One region of the Citrobacter enshiensis genome, then DNA from elsewhere that is predicted to be linked to it. Evidence: predicted binding sites of a transcription regulator. Region 1 holds the regulator's gene; each other region holds the start of a gene.
What was found. The regulator PurR, encoded in region 1, represses purine synthesis genes. The targets are predictions, from matches to a motif close to CANGCAAACGTTTGCNTG.
Positions count from the first base shown of each region.

Region 2: carA (glutamine-hydrolyzing carbamoyl-phosphate synthase small subunit) is a predicted target of PurR. The motif match lies at 3,082-3,099, and genes of this name have one in related genera.
Region 3: pyrC (dihydroorotase) is a predicted target of PurR. The motif match lies at 2,710-2,727, and genes of this name have one in related genera.

Region 1 covers NZ_CP119862.1:2,617,406-2,622,963, reverse strand. Annotated here, with positions in the region: gene cfa (cyclopropane fatty acyl phospholipid synthase) at 1-619, opposite strand, end outside; gene punC (purine nucleoside transporter PunC) at 913-2,118, opposite strand; gene punR (DNA-binding transcriptional activator PunR) at 2,231-3,163, shown strand; gene purR (HTH-type transcriptional repressor PurR) at 3,160-4,185, opposite strand; gene cydH (cytochrome bd-I oxidase subunit CydH) at 4,482-4,571, shown strand; gene P2W74_RS12785 (MFS transporter) at 4,738-5,558, shown strand, end outside.
Region 2 covers NZ_CP119862.1:4,077,029-4,082,586, forward strand. Annotated here, with positions in the region: gene carB (carbamoyl-phosphate synthase large subunit) at 1-1,823, opposite strand, end outside; gene carA (glutamine-hydrolyzing carbamoyl-phosphate synthase small subunit) at 1,842-2,990, opposite strand; gene dapB (4-hydroxy-tetrahydrodipicolinate reductase) at 3,447-4,268, opposite strand; gene rihC (ribonucleoside hydrolase RihC) at 4,442-5,356, opposite strand; gene ispH (4-hydroxy-3-methylbut-2-enyl diphosphate reductase) at 5,423-5,558, opposite strand, start outside.
Region 3 covers NZ_CP119862.1:2,931,271-2,936,828, forward strand. Annotated here, with positions in the region: gene rimJ (ribosomal protein S5-alanine N-acetyltransferase) at 1-524, opposite strand, end outside; gene mdtH (multidrug efflux MFS transporter MdtH) at 760-1,968, shown strand; gene P2W74_RS14245 (lipoprotein) at 2,111-2,671, shown strand; gene pyrC (dihydroorotase) at 2,776-3,822, shown strand; gene dinI (DNA damage-inducible protein I) at 3,898-4,143, shown strand; gene bssS (biofilm formation regulator BssS) at 4,433-4,687, shown strand; gene solA (N-methyl-L-tryptophan oxidase) at 4,801-5,558, shown strand, end outside.

The sequences.
Region 1 (5,558 bases):
GCGCCATTTTCTGCTGTTCCGCAGAAATGGTCACTCCCACCACGCTGACCGCGTAATTGGCCGCCATATATTGCGATAATCCGCCCCAGCCACAGCCAATATCCAGCACGCGCATACCCGGTTTAAGCTGCAATTTTTCACAAATCATTTTTAGCTTCGCCTGCTGGGCAGATTCCAGGGTATCGGCCTCTTTCCAGTAAGCGCAGGAATATTGCATGTACGGGTCAAGCATCCGGCTGAAAAGATCATTACCAAGATCGTAATGCTCTTTGCCGACTATCCAGGCGCGTTTTTTACTTTGCAGATTGAACAGGCGCGCGCCTGCGATGCGGAGGGTATCTTTGAAATGGTGAGGAAGTTGATTTTCGAGGCCAGCGCGCAGAACTTTATTGAAGAAAATATCCAGCCGTTCGCACTCCCACCAGCCATCCATGTAGCTTTCACCTAAACCCAGCGATCCTTCCTGCAATACGCGTTTGAAAAAATCGGGGTTTTTGATTTGAATATCAGCCGGGGCAGGACCGTTGATAGCAACGCCCGCACGGCTCAGTAATTCGTTGGTGATACGGTACCAGTCATCATCCGGTACACTGACTTCTTCTATACACGATGAACTCATAGTTTCTCCATCACTGGTCGGTGATCAGAACCTTAAAACAGCGTAGACGCTTTTTGGGCTATGTGAGAAATCTCACGGATAAAGTCCGCGAGCCTATAATCCGACGTAGAACAGAGGAAGGGAGAACCCTTGCCGAAAAGGCCATTCCTTGGTTAATCGGGAGCGCTCCGGCTCCCGTTAGATCGCAATATTTATCGTATTTATATAACAGCCAAAAATGAGTATAGGCTTCAACAATCGGTGAAACAACCCAAAAATGTTAGCAAGCTAATGAGTGGCTATTAACGTTATTTTTAGTACGAATCGTTGTGCGCCATCTCAGAGTGGGAGGTGTGATGCGTTGACTCACTCGCCTGCAACTGCATCCAATACCCTAATCCTGCGAGAGCGACCGTTGATAACATGACGCTGGTGGTGGTCAGCAACGGTGTGCTGATTAACCAGGAGACAACCAGACTGGCCAGGAAACAGAGACCCAACTGCAGCGTGTTCTGCAATGCTGCGGCACGCCCGGTGGCTTGTGGGAATGGACGCAATGCCTGAGCCACAACAATAGGGTAGATCGCGCCGTTGGCAATAGCCATGACACAGAAGGGGATCAGAATTTCGGTCAGCGAGACATGGTGAATAAAACTGGTCGCCCAGGTGGCGATGACGCTCAATGCGAAGATGACCAATAACCAGGGTAACAGTTGTTGTCCCTGCCATTTTTGTAACGCCGCACGGCAACCGTAGCCACCGATCAGGAAGGCGATGGTTTGCGGAACATAACTGAGACCAATCACTGCGGGGCTATAACCCATTTCGTTAAGGATGAACGGCGAACCGGTTAACCATGCGAAGAAGCTTGCGGAACAGGCAGCGTAAATCAGCACGTTCCCGCGATAGGCTTTCGAACGCAGCAGGGTGGTGAACGTCAGTTTATCCTGGCTATCGTCACGTGCTTTTGCGGTGGGTTTTAAACGCAGGGCGGGCAACATCAGGATCAGCGTAATCACAAACAGCGTGGCGAAAATGGCCTGCCAGGAAAAATGCGCGAGGATCCAGCTACCTAACAGCGGCGCAAGCGCAGGCGACAACCCGACCAATGGCATGATGGTGGCAAAAATACGGTTAACTTTTTGCGACGGGTAGTAATCCGTCACCAGTGCCTGCCAGACAACCGCAGCAGCACACACGCCAATGGCCTGGATAAAGCGCAGAACCAGCAAGCCCGTTGCACTTTCTACCCACAGCATACCCAGACTTCCCAGGGCGAAGATCGACAAGCCGACCAATAATATGGGCTTACGACCGTAGCGATCGGACAGCGGACCCCAGGCGAGTTGTGCGATGGCGAATCCGGCTAAGAACAGGCTCAGACTGGCGCTGACGGCAGAGGCCGGTGTTTGCAAATCGGCCTGAATTGCAGCAAATGCAGGTAAGTACATATCTGTTGCCAGAAAACCCAGTACGCTGAGACCCGCCAGCCAGACTAAAAAACCTTTTCCCGGTTGCATATTACATTCTCTTTTTTATCAGTAAGACATTGCCGCAGAGTGTAGGGAGTGAAATTCCCGTTGTGAAACGCTAATATTTGTCTACTGAATTCAAATTTTTTGTAGGCAGAATATGTGGTCAGAATATTCCCTTGAAGTTGTTGATGCTGTCGCGCGCAATGGCAGCTTCAGTTCCGCCGCCCAGGAGCTGCATCGCGTGCCTTCTGCAGTGAGCTACACCGTACGTCAACTGGAAGAGTGGCTGGCGGTGCCCTTGTTTGAACGACGCCATCGGGATGTGGAATTGACGCCTGCCGGTGCCTGGTTTTTAAAAGAAGGCCGCTCTGTTATCAAAAAAATGCAGATCACCCGCCAGCAGTGCCAACAGATTGCGAACGGTTGGCGAGGGCAACTGCCTATCGCGGTAGACAATATTGTGCGGCCAGAACGCACCCGGCAGATGATTGTCGATTTCTACCGCCACTTTGATGACGTTGAGCTGGTCGTTTCTCAGGAGGTGTTCAACGGCGTCTGGGATGCGCTTTCCGACGGACGCGTGGAACTGGCTATTGGTGCGACGCAGGCGATCCCCGTAGGGGGGCGCTATACCTTTCGCGATATGGGAATGTTGAGCTGGAGCTGCGTGGTGGCAAGTCATCATCCCCTGGCGGCGATGCCCGGTCCCTTGAGTGATGATACGTTGCGCAACTGGCCGTCGCTGGTCCGTGAAGACACGTCACGGACACTGCCTAAACGCATAACCTGGCTGCTGGACAACCAAAAGCGCGTGATCGTACCGGATTGGGAGTCGTCAGCAACCTGTCTTTCCGCCGGGTTATGCGTCGGTATGGTGCCCACGCATTTTGCAAAACCGTGGCTCGACAGTGGCAAATGGGTTGCGTTAACCCTGGAGAATCCGTTCCCGGATGCGGCATGTTGCCTGACCTGGCAGCAAAATGATACGTCGCCCGCCTTAGCCTGGTTGCTGGAGTATTTAGGCGACAGTGAAACGCTGAACAAAGAGTGGCTGCGAGAACCTGAAGAGGTTCCCGCAGAGGAGGCTTAACGACGATAGTCGCGGAACGGACCATCAGCAACCGAACGACGTTCGATCAGGCGCGGATGGACTTCAATGGACTGCGACTCTTCACGCTTATTCACGATACGGTCTAACAGCATATTAAAGGCCGTTTCGCCAAGTGAGTCTTTAGGCTGGTGAATGGTGGTCAGTGCGGGTGTGAAATAGCGCGCGTTACGCACATTGTCATAACCGATCACCGAAATATCCTGCGGTACCCGCAAGCCCATTTCATCGGCAGCACAGAGCGCCCCCATTGCCATGATGTCGCCACCGCAAAATACCGCGGTCGGGCGATGGGACTGAGAGAGGATCTGCTGCATTGCACGATAACCTGACTCGGGTTCAAAATCGCCCTGCACAATCCAGTCTTCCGGGACTTTTATCAGTGCTTCGTCCATCGCCTTCATAAAGCCCGCCAGGCGGCCAGCGCCGGTGTTGCGCTCCATCGGGCCGGGAATGGCGCCGATTTCACGATGACCGCGCTCCACCAGATAACGACCGGCCATATAACCGCCTTCGAAAGCGTTATCAATGACCGTATCGGTAAAGTCGGCTTTCGCTTCGCCCCAATCCATCACCACCATCGGAATATGGCGATACTCTTCAAGCATGGAAAGCAGAGACTCCGGATATTCCGAACACATGACCAGCAGGCCATCCACACGCTTTTGCGCCATCATGGAAAGATAGGCCCGCTGTTTTTCGAGATTATTCCAGGCATTGCCAAGGATCAGGGTATAGCCTTTCTGGAAGCAGTTCTTCTCAACGGCTTCAATAATCTCAGCAAAATAAGCGGCTTCACTGCTGGTTGCCAGCAGGCCGATAGATTTGGTGTGGTTCACCTTCAGGCTGCGGGCGACCGCACTCGGGGAGTAGTGCAGTTCTTTGATGGCAGCCCAGACGGCATTACGTGTCTCTTCTGCGACAAAACGCGTTTTGTTAATTACATGTGATACGGTTGTAGTGGAAACGTTTGCTCGCTTCGCTACATCTTTAATTGTTGCCATTACATTTCACTCCAGACCATATCCAAACTCCTGAAAATACTGTAGGTAAACGTTTGCCTTTACACACCCTTATCGCAACATCAGGGTTGCGGCACGCCGGGAAAACGACACGAAACGTCAGGAGGGGGTCAATGGCCGGTACGCTAATCAAGTAAGCGTGGAATTTTGTCTGATCTTGACGAAAAGGGGAAGAGTTAAAAGTGGTTATCAATATAAATCCTGGGAGATTTTTACATCCAAGTGTGTAAAAATGCGCAATATCACTTTTTGTGTGGAAATAAAAAGGAGCAAATTTGATGAGCACCGATCTGAAGTTTTCGTTAATAACCACTCTTATTGTTCTGGGTCTGATCGTAGCGGGTGGTCTGACCGCAGCACTGCACTGATTTACCGTGAGGGAGCGTGCTCTCCCTCATTTCGTTGCCCCTTCATTGTTACTAAATCGGCAAAAGTCTTTTGCCATTCTGTTAACTTTATTCTTTTTGTGATTGATGTCATGCTTTTGGCTCTTATCGGGTGTCGCTTCGCGGCACGGTGCAGCGGAGTCGATGTATGAAAATTAATTACCCCTTACTGGCGCTTGCGATTGGCGCATTCGGTATTGGGACCACGGAATTCTCTCCGATGGGCCTGTTGCCCGTCATTGCTCATGGCGTGAACGTCTCCATTCCCGCCGCCGGGATGCTCATCAGCGCTTATGCGGTGGGGGTGATGGTGGGCGCGCCGTTAATGACCCTGTTGCTGTCGCACCGCGCTCGTCGTAATGCGCTGATTTTTCTGATGGCCATTTTTACGCTGGGCAACGTCCTGTCGGCCATTGCGCCGGATTACACCACCTTAATGTTATCGCGCATTTTGACCAGCCTTAATCACGGTGCCTTTTTCGGGTTGGGTTCGGTCGTGGCGGCAAGTGTGGTGCCAAAACATAAGCAGGCCAGCGCCGTGGCGACAATGTTTATGGGGTTAACCATTGCGAACATTGGCGGCGTGCCTGCTGCCACATGGCTTGGGGAAACCATTGGCTGGCGGATGTCCTTTTTAGCGACCGCAGGGCTGGGTGTGATTGCCATGCTCAGTTTGTTCTTCTCTCTGCCGAAAGGCGGTGCAGGGGAACGGCCGGACGTGCGTAAAGAACTGGCTGTCTTGTTACGCCCGCAGGTGCTTTCTGCACTGCTCACCACCGTACTGGGCGCAGGGGCCATGTTTACCCTCTACACCTATATTTCACCCGTTCTGCAAAACATCGCTCATGCCACGCCGGCCTTCGTGACCGCGATGTTAGTGCTGATCGGCGTTGGATTCTCGATCGGCAACTATTTAGGCGGCAAACTGGCCGATCGATCCGTCAACGGTACTCTGAAAGGTTTCTTACT
Region 2 (5,558 bases), 1.5 Mb from region 1:
GTAGAGACCGTTTCCGGGTTACAGTTGACCATGATGGTCTCGTAACCGTCTTCGCGCAGCGCCAGCGAGGCGTGTACGCAGCAGTAGTCGAACTCGATCCCCTGGCCGATACGGTTTGGACCGCCGCCCAGCACCATGATCTTGTCGCGATCCTGATTCGGATTCGCTTCGCACTCATCTTCATACGTGGAGTACATGTACGCGGTGTCGGTGGCGAATTCTGCGGCGCAGGTGTCCACACGCTTGTAAACCGGGTGCAGGTTGAACTGGTCGCGCAGCTTGCGGATTTCCGCTTCGCGAACGCCGGCCAGTTTAGCCAGACGCGCATCGGCAAAACCTTTGCGCTTCAACTGGCGCAGGAAGTCCGCGTCGAGGCCGTTAATGCCCACTTCCGCCACTTTCTCTTCCAGGCGCACCAGCTCTTCAATTTGCACCAGGAACCAGCGGTCGATATTGGTCAGGTTAAACACGCCGTCGACAGACAGGCCAGCGCGGAAGGCGTCAGCGATGTACCAGATACGCTCAGCGCCCGCGTCTTTCAGCTCACGGCGGATTTTGGTCAGCGCTTCCGGGTCATCCAGGCTCACTTTCGGGTCAAAGCCCATCGCGCCCACTTCCAGACCGCGCAGCGCTTTCTGCAGGGATTCCTGCTGGGTGCGGCCAATCGCCATCACTTCACCGACAGATTTCATCTGGGTGGTCAGACGGTCGTTCGCGCCCACAAATTTCTCGAAGTTGAAGCGAGGAATTTTGGTCACAACGTAGTCGATGGAAGGCTCGAACGAGGCCGGAGTACGTCCGCCGGTAATGTCGTTCATCAGCTCATCGAGGGTGTAACCTACCGCCAGTTTCGCCGCCACTTTAGCAATCGGGAAGCCGGTCGCTTTCGACGCCAGCGCCGAGGAGCGGGATACACGCGGGTTCATTTCGATGACAATCAGGCGACCGTTTTTCGGGTTCACCGCAAACTGGACGTTAGAACCGCCGGTTTCCACGCCGATTTCACGCAGTACCGCCATCGAGGCGTTACGCATGATTTGGTATTCTTTATCGGTCAGCGTCTGCGCTGGCGCTACGGTGATGGAGTCACCGGTATGAATGCCCATGGCGTCGAAGTTTTCGATAGAGCAGACGATGATGCAGTTGTCGTTTTTATCACGCACCACTTCCATCTCGTACTCTTTCCAGCCAATCAGCGACTCATCAATCAGCAGTTCGTTGGTGGGGGAAAGATCCAGCCCGCGTTCGCAAATTTCTTCGAACTCTTCGCGGTTATAGGCAATACCGCCGCCGGTGCCGCCCATGGTGAAGCTAGGTCGGATGATGCAAGGGAAGCCGACGTCAGCGGCAACCGCCAGCGCTTCTTCCATCGTGTGAGCGATACCCGAGCGCGCGGTGTCGAGACCGATTTTCTTCATCGCAATGTCGAAGCGACGGCGGTCTTCCGCTTTATCAATCGCATCAGCTGTCGCGCCAATCATGGTCACGCCGAACTCTTCCAGTACGCCCTGACGCTCCAGTTCCAGCGCGCAGTTCAGCGCTGTCTGGCCGCCCATGGTCGGCAGTACGGCGTCCGGACGCTCTTTCTCGATGATTTTGCGCACCACTTCCCAGTGAATCGGCTCGATGTAGGTGGCATCGGCCATTTCCGGGTCGGTCATGATGGTCGCCGGGTTAGAGTTCACCAGAATAACGCGGTAACCCTCTTCACGCAGGGCTTTACAGGCCTGTGCGCCGGAGTAGTCAAATTCGCAGGCCTGGCCGATAACAATCGGACCAGCGCCAAGGATCAGGATGCTTTTTATATCTGTACGTTTTGGCATTGTCTTCTCGGCTCCTGATTATTTAGCGGTCTTACGGTATTGCTCGATAAGTTCGATAAAGTGATCGAACAGTGGCGCGGCATCGTGCGGGCCTGGGCTGGCTTCCGGGTGTCCCTGGAAGCTAAACGCCGGTTTGTCGGTGCGATGGATACCTTGCAGGGTGTGGTCAAACAGGGATTTATGCGTCACGCGCAGATTGGCAGGCATCGACGCCTCATCAACCGCAAAACCGTGGTTCTGGGCAGTAATCATCACGGTATTGTTATCAATATCTTTGACCGGATGGTTGCCGCCGTGGTGGCCAAACTTCATCTTGATGGTTTTCGCACCGCTTGCCAGCGCCAGTAGCTGATGGCCGAGGCAGATACCGAACACCGGAATGTCGGTTTCGAGGAATTTCTGAATCGCGGTAATAGCATAGTCACACGGCGCCGGGTCGCCAGGGCCGTTAGAGAGGAAAATGCCGTCCGGGTTCATTTTCAGAACGTCTTCTGCAGAGGTCTGCGCTGGCACCACTGTCAGGCGACAGCCGCGATCTACCAGCATACGCAGAATGTTGCGTTTAGCGCCGTAGTCATACGCCACCACATGGAACGGCAGTTCTTCCTCTTTTTTCGCTTCTGGCAGTTCGCCTGAAAGCGTCCAGCTCCCCTGCGTCCAGCTATAGGCTTCCGCTGTGGTCACTTCTTTCGCCAGGTCCATCCCGTTCAGGCCAGGGAAGGCTTTCGCTTTTTCCTGCGCCAGTGCCGCATCCAGATTATCACCCGCGATGATGCAGCCGTTCTGTGCGCCCTTCTCGCGCAGCAGACGCGTCAGCTTACGGGTATCGATATCGGCAATCGCCACGATGTTATGGCGCTTCAGGTAAGAAGAGAGGTCTTCGGTATTGCGGTAGTTGCTGGCAATCAGCGGCAGGTCGCGAATAATCAGACCTTGCGCATGTACCTGAGAGGATTCTGCATCGGCTTCATTGGTGCCGACATTACCGATATGGGGATAAGTAAGAGTGACGATTTGGCGAGAATAGGAAGGATCAGTGAGGATTTCTTGATAACCGGTCATTGAAGTATTGAAAACGACTTCCCCAACCGCCGAACCTGTTGCCCCTATGGCCCGACCGTGAAACTGGGTTCCGTCTTCCAGAACCAATAGCGCTGACTTAATCAAAACACCCTCCAGAGAATATTCACTCACTTTATTTGCATATTAATTCATTATGACTGCATGAATCAATGCAAATTTGCTTACCCATGTATTTCTGGCAAACGGCGGCATTCTAGAGACAGACCGGACAAAAGTCTACCTGAAAGGGGAATTTTTATTATTATTTTGAGTCACTGGGATAAATCACGTGATTTAACAGGCAAAAAGATCAGCTAAGTCACGTCGGGAAACGCTTGCGCGGCAGAAAGAGCATGAAAAAACATTATCAAGATGAAAAAAGTAGACCATTTGGTCAAAATTTACATAAAACCAACAAAAACAAAGATAAAAACACGATATTATGAGGAATTGGTTAAAAGTACATGACAAAAGCAATAAAATAAAAGGGCAATAAAATATTGCCCTATGTAATCAATAAATTATGACTACAATGACCACATCACTAAGGGTAACTTATGCTTATAAATTATTTAAATTAAGCACATCTCGCATATCAAAAAGACCATTTGATTTGCATTTTAACCAAATTGCCGATTTTACGGCTCCGTTAGCAAATGTCATGCGACTGGATGCCTTATGCGTGATCTCAACGCGCTCGCCAATATCGGCAAACATCGCGGTATGTTCACCCACAATGTCCCCCGCACGCACGGTAGCAAAACCAATCGTGCCCGGCACACGCTCACCGGTATAGCCTTCCCGGCTGTAGACGGCGCAGTCTTTAAGATCTTTGTCCAGCGCATGGGCAATCGCTTCCCCCATCGCCAGTGCTGTACCTGACGGCGCATCCACTTTATGACGATGGTGCGCTTCAATAATTTCAATGTCGGCGTAGTCGCCCATTACTTTTGCCGCTTTTTCGAGAAGCTTCAGCATAACGTTGACGCCCACGCTAAAGTTCGCCGCAAACACAATCCCTACCTCCTGAGCGGCGTCGCGAATAGCCTGCTTACCGGCCTCGTCAAACCCGGTCGTGCCGATCACCATGCCTTTGCCGTGCTGGCGGCAAAAGGCCAGATGCGTCAGCGTCCCTTCCGGGCGGGTAAAATCAATGAATACATCAAAATCGTCTTTGATGGCATCAAGGCTGCTTTGTACGGTAACACCGCACTTTCCGGCGCCCGCCAGTTCACCGGCATCGCTGCCCAGCAATGAGGAACCTTCCCGCTCCAACGCTGCGCCCAGTTGAACGCCTTCCATGCTCAGTGTCGCCTGAATCAACTGGCGTCCCATGCGTCCACCGGCTCCCGCGATGGCAACGCGGATATGTGCATCATGCATAGCTATTCTCTTTTGTTAATTTTGCGTAAATCGTTTTCAGATTAACCAGCGCGCTGCCGCACCGCTAGCCAAAAACGTCGATAATTAGAATTTAATGATAAACAGGGTGAGATATCAGTAAAAGGCATGATGCATCGGAATAAGTCGCACCATACCGTTATATAGACTTGGATTTACGGCGCCAATGCCAGCACGTCTGCAACCCACTGCTGGAAACCAATAGCATCGATATCGAGGGCGACCTGCGCATTTGCCGGTCTGTTCATCCGTCCCTCAATATCCACAACGGTTGTTCCGGCGGTATATTCCCCCTGAGTTTCTACCGCGACGAAGCACGGCTTGACGGTAAACAGATCCGGGCGAACCAGCCAGGCAATGGCGCACAGGTCGTGCATCCGCACGCCAGTGCTCATTGTTCCGCTGCGATAGTGACTGAACAGGGCGTGCAGCATCTTTCCGGTACGATTCAGAGTGGGTAACGCGTCCAGATACTCCGGCGTCAGCATGGCCTGATTCGTGACATCCAGCCCGCACATCACAATCTCTATTCCACTCTGGAATACACAGGCGGCAGCTTCCGGGTCGACAGCGATATTAAATTCGGCATTAGGGGTGAAGTTCCCCCGCCCGGCAGAACCGCCCATAATCACCAGACGGCGAACATTGAATATGCATTCTGGGTAATGCTTCAGCAGCAGCGCGATGTTTGTTAACGGGCCAATCGCGACCAGGGTGACCGGTTCAGGCGCACTCATTAACGCATCACGAATAGCGATAAAAGCCGGTTTCGCCAGCGGCTGTCGGTTATGCGCGACAAAATCATAACCTTCCATACCGGATTCACCATGAACATAGGCCGCGTCGCGCAGTGGACGCAATAATGGCGTGGCAGCTCCCTGCGCCAGGGGAACATCGGCATTCCAGAAATGCAGCAGTTGCAGGGCGTTACGGGTAGTTTTCTCCACGGAGACGTTACCGGCGACCGTGGTCATCAATTGCAGGTCAAGCTGAGGGGCAAACAGCGCAGCGGCAATCGCCGCGGCATCATCAATACCTGGATCGGTGTCGAGAATAATGGGTAGGCGCATATTTCCTCCATAAAAAAATGCCAGACATCGAGTCTGGCATCTTCTCATAATCATCACGTGCAAGATTTACTCTACTTCACGAACATCCACTCGCAGCTCTTTCGGCACTTCAAAAACGATGTTCTCTTCACGACCTTCCAGCGGAATCGCTTCGCCGCCACCAAGCTCCTGCAAGCGCGAAATGACATTTTGTACCAGAATA
Region 3 (5,558 bases), 310 kb from region 1:
CCATCAATCAACAGGTAATCTTTCGCGTACCCTTCTTTTTCAAAACCGAGTCGCGCCAGTAAATCGCCGCTACGGTTATTGTGCGGCATATAATTTGCCATAATCCGGTGCATGTGTTGTGTGCGTTGCATATAACGAATTGCCGAGCTTAAGGCTTCGAACATCAGCCCCTTTCCCTGCCACTTCTGCGCAATGGAATATCCCAGATAGCACGCATGAAACGAACCGCGTACCACGTTGGAAAAATTCGCTACGCCAATAATTTCTTTTTCGTCCGGATCGAGCAGCGCAAAATAGAATGCCGTACCCTGCTTATGAAACTCAGCGATCATGCTCAGCCGCGCCTGCCAGCCTGACGGATAGCAGTGACTATCATCGCGAATGGGTTCCCAGGGTTTTAAAAAATGACGATTTTCTGCGTAATAATCTGCCAGACGCCAGGCATCACGCTCATGCACTAAACGCACGACCAGGCGGTCGGTTGTTAAGCGCACTTTTGGCACGTTACTGCGATAGCCAAACATTCTATACCCACTCCTTCCCGTAACGTCTTCACACCCCTGATAACGTTACTATACCTGCGGCCACGCACTCTGTGAAAAGTGCAAATAGCCATTTTTTGGATTATTCACACATTTTGATGAAATCTCTCTATCAAGACGGACTCTTGATAAAAAAATATTGTCCCCGCGAGGGTGGGAAAAGCCCCGGCGACACCGCAGAATAGTAGGCGCACATCTTTTTTTCCCGGGAGGGGAAATGTCGCGCGTCTCGCAGGCGAGGAACCTGGGTAAATATTTCCTGCTCATCGATAATATGTTGGTGGTGTTGGGCTTTTTTGTGGTGTTCCCTCTTATTTCCATTCGATTCGTCGATCAAATGGGATGGGCTGCCGTCATGGTGGGGATTGCACTCGGCCTGCGCCAGTTTATTCAACAAGGGTTGGGGATATTTGGCGGGGCCATCGCTGACCGCTTTGGCGCCAAACCGATGATCGTCACCGGCATGCTCCTACGCGCAGCCGGATTCGCCACTATGGGCATTGCCCAGGACCCCTGGCTGTTATGGTTTTCCTGCTTCCTTTCAGGTCTGGGCGGCACACTGTTTGATCCGCCGCGCTCCGCGCTGGTGGTCAAACTGATCCGCCCGGAACAGCGTGGCCGGTTCTTCTCTTTATTGATGATGCAGGACAGTGCGGGCGCGGTGATTGGCGCATTACTCGGCAGTTGGCTGTTACAGTATGATTTTCGGCTGGTCTGCGCGACTGGCGCGGTGTTGTTTATTCTCTGCGCCGCGTTCAACGCCTGGCTGCTCCCAGCCTGGAAGCTTTCCACCGTGCGTATCCCCGTCCGTGAAGGGATGGGGCGCGTCATGCGGGACAAACGGTTTGTCACCTATGTTCTGACGCTGGCAGGGTATTACATGCTGGCGGTTCAGGTGATGTTAATGCTGCCCATCATGGTCAATGATATTGCAGGTTCCCCGGCCGCCGTGAAATGGATGTACGCCATTGAAGCGTGCCTGTCACTGACCCTGCTCTACCCCATTGCGCGGTGGAGTGAAAAACGTTTTCGTCTCGAACACCGGTTGATGGCTGGCCTGTTATTAATGTCGCTCAGTATGCTGCCTATTGGACTGGTGAGTGATTTGCAGCAACTCTTCACACTGATTTGCATATTCTATATCGGTTCAATTATTGCGGAACCCGCCCGTGAAACGCTCAGCGCGTCATTGTCCGATGCGCGTGCGCGCGGCAGTTATATGGGCTTTAGCCGTCTGGGACTCGCCATTGGCGGGGCGATTGGCTATATCGGCGGCGGCTGGTTGTTCGATATGGGAAAAGTAATGGCCCGACCCGAACTGCCCTGGATAATGCTAGGGATTATCGGCGTTATCACCTTTCTGGCATTGGGATGGCAATTTAGCCATAAACGTACCCCGAACGGAATGCTGGAGCCAGAAGCCTGATCGCTTCGCGGCTCGCTGCTGAAAAAACGGCCGTTGCATCGGGTGGCCGTTATTTCAGTTTTTTCTGCTGGCGCGTTGCGTGCTGGTGCCACATGCTGCTTTGTGTCAGGATTACAACACGGGCATCATGTTGAGGAACCCCATGAAAAAGATTTTTTTTGCCGCTGCGTTATTAGTTAGCGGCCTGTTGGTTGGCTGTAATCAGCTCACACAGTACACGATCAGTGAACAAGAAATTAACCAGGCACTGGAGAAACGGAATAACTTTTCCAAAGATATTGGCTTACCCGGCGTTGCCGACGCGCATATTGTGCTGTCCAATCTGAGCAGCCAGATCGGTCGGGAAGAGCCCAATAAAGTGACGCTTACCGGCGATGCCAATCTGGACATGAGTTCCTTGTTTGGCAATCAAAAAGCCACCATGAAACTGAAGCTGAAAGCGTTGCCGGTCTTTAACAAAGAGAAAGGCGCCATTTTCCTGCAAGAGATGGAAGTGGTGGACGTCACGGTCACGCCAGAGAAAATGCAGCCGGTATTACAAACGCTGATGCCGTATCTCAACCAGTCGCTGCGCAATTATTTTAATCAGCAACCTGCCTACGTTCTGCAAGAAGACAGCAGCAAAGGCGAAGCGCTGGCGAAAAAATATGCCAAAGGGATTGAGGTGAAACCGGGTGAAATCGTCATCCCGTTCACCAATTAACATTCCGGGGGCGCATTAGCGCCCTTTTTTTTCGTGCAAACGAAAACGTTTCCGCATATCCTTTGTTTCCGGCAAAAAGACCATCCCTCAGCCGGAGCATATTGATGACAGCACCATCCCAGGTTTTAAAGATCCGCCGCCCAGACGACTGGCACGTTCACCTTCGCGATGGCGACATGTTAAAAACAGTCGTGCCCTACACCAGTGAAACCTATGGTCGCGCGATCGTGATGCCGAACCTGGCGCCGCCCGTCACCACCGTTGACGCGGCCATCGCTTACCGCCAGCGTATTCTTGATGCGGTACCGCAAGGACACGCATTCACACCGTTGATGACCTGCTATCTCACGGACACCCTGGATCCCAATGAGCTTGAGCGCGGATTCCATGAAGGCGTTTTCACCGCCGCAAAACTCTACCCGGCCAATGCCACCACCAACTCAAGCCACGGGGTTACGTCCACCGACGCTATCATGCCCGTTCTTGAGCGCATGGAAAAACTGGGGATGCCGCTGCTGGTACACGGCGAAGTCACCCATGCGGAGATCGACATTTTCGATCGCGAGGCTCGCTTTATCGACAGCGTTATGGAGCCTTTGCGCCAGCGCCTGACGGCGCTCAAAGTGGTCTTCGAGCACATTACGACCAAAGATGCGGCAGAGTATGTTCGCGACGGCAACGAACTGCTGGCGGCCACGATTACGCCTCAGCATTTGATGTTTAACCGCAACCACATGCTGGTCGGCGGCATTCGCCCGCACCTGTACTGTTTGCCGATCCTCAAACGCAATGTCCACCAGCAGGCATTGCGTGAACTGGTTGCCAGCGGTTTTAGCCGCGCTTTCCTGGGAACAGACTCGGCACCGCACGCGCGTCATCGTAAAGAGACCAGCTGTGGCTGCGCGGGCTGCTTTAACGCCCCAACGGCGCTCGGCAGCTATGCGACCGTCTTCGAGGAGATGAATGCGTTACAGCACTTTGAAGCTTTTTGCTCACTCAACGGTCCGCAGTTCTATGGTTTGCCCGTCAACGACACCTACGTTGAACTGGTACGGGAAGAACAGCACATTCCAGAAAGCATCGCCCTGACAGACGATACGCTGGTGCCTTTCCTCGGCGGTGAAACGGTACGCTGGTCGGTGAAAAAATAAAAAAAACGTGGCCAACTGTTGTCAGCGGAATATTTTAACTGTATAAACATCCAGTATATTCAACAGGGGGCCATTATGCGTATTGAAGTCACCATTGCAAAAACTTCTCCTTTACCTGCTGGCGCGATAGACGCGCTGGCCGGTGAACTCTCCCGTCGTATTCACCACCATTTTCCGGATAACGAAGGCAACGTCACCGTTCGCTATGCCGCCGCAAACAATTTGTCGGTCATTGGCGCGACAAAAGAGGATAAAGAGCGCATCAGCGAAATTCTGCAAGAAACGTGGGAAAGCGCAGATGACTGGTTTATCAACGAATAATAAATGATATGCAGTAATGTTCATTTTGCCGGGTCGCCCCGGCTTTTTTTATTTGCGCAACTGTTCGGATTTTAAGCTATTCCTCATCTTAAATGCACTATATGCCAATAAAGCATGAACAATATGCTGTTTTATTGTTCATCCAATTCTTAAAAAGCAGAAATTTGTGCTGCTCCCTCTTTAAATTTTCAGTGAATACCCTTATTTATTGATATACTGAAATTGCTTCAGATAAAACACGCATTGAACCTCGAAAACCGTTGTCTAGTAACACGTATTAGGGGGCATGATGGAAAAGAATAATGAAGTCATTCAGACTCATCCGCTCGTAGGGTGGGACATCAGCACCGTTGATAGCTATGATGCGCTGATGCTGCGTTTGCACTACCAGACCCCGAATCGCCCTGACCCGAATGGAACTGAAGTTGGTCAGACGCTCTGGTTAACCACTGATGTTGCCAGACAATTTATTTCGATTTTAGAAGCAGGAATCGCCAAAATTGAATCTGGCGATTACCAGGTAAATGAATATCGTCGTCATTAACGTGACGAGAACCTCCTCTCAAAGGCACCTTCACGGTGCCTTTTTTATTTCCAGGTTGAATAACGCCGGTCAGTTATTTACCCTGCAATAATCGTGATAGCAGAGAGAAGCTGATGAACTACGATTTAATCATTATTGGCAGCGGTTCCGTGGGTGCGGCCGCCGGATATTATGCCACTCGCGCCGGCTTAAAGGTGCTGATGACCGATGCGCACATGCCGCCACATCAGCAGGGTAGCCACCACGGCGATACCCGATTAATGCGCCATGCCTACGGCGAAGGCGAAAAATACGTTCCGCTGGTGCTGCGGGCACAAGCGCTGTGGGACGAACTTTCAACGCTCAATGAAGAGCCCGTTTTTGTACGCTCAGGGGTTATCAATCTCGGCCCTTCCGACTCCACCTTTCTGGCCAATGTGGCGCACAGCGCGCAACAGTGGCAGTTGAACGTCGAGCAACTGGACGCCGCCGCGATGATGGCCCGCTGGCCTGAGATCCGCGTACCGGAAAACTACATCGGCCTGTTTGAGGCAGATTCCGGGTTTCTGCGCAGCGAGTTAGCCATTAAAGCCTGGGTTCGCCTGGCGGAAGAAGCCGGCTGCGCGCAACTCTTTAACTGCCCTGTCTCTGCCATTCATCATCATGATGACGGCGTGACGGTAGTGACCGCCGATGGGGAGTATCACGCGAAGAAAGCGCTGGTCAACGCCGGTACCTGGGTTCAGTCGCTGATCCCCGAACTGCCTATCCAACCCGTGCGGAAAGTGTTCGCATGGTATCAAGCGGATGGTCGCTATAGTGTCAAAAATAACTTCCCGGCGTTTACCGGCGAATTGCCTAATGGCGATCAATATTACGGTTTTCCTGCCGA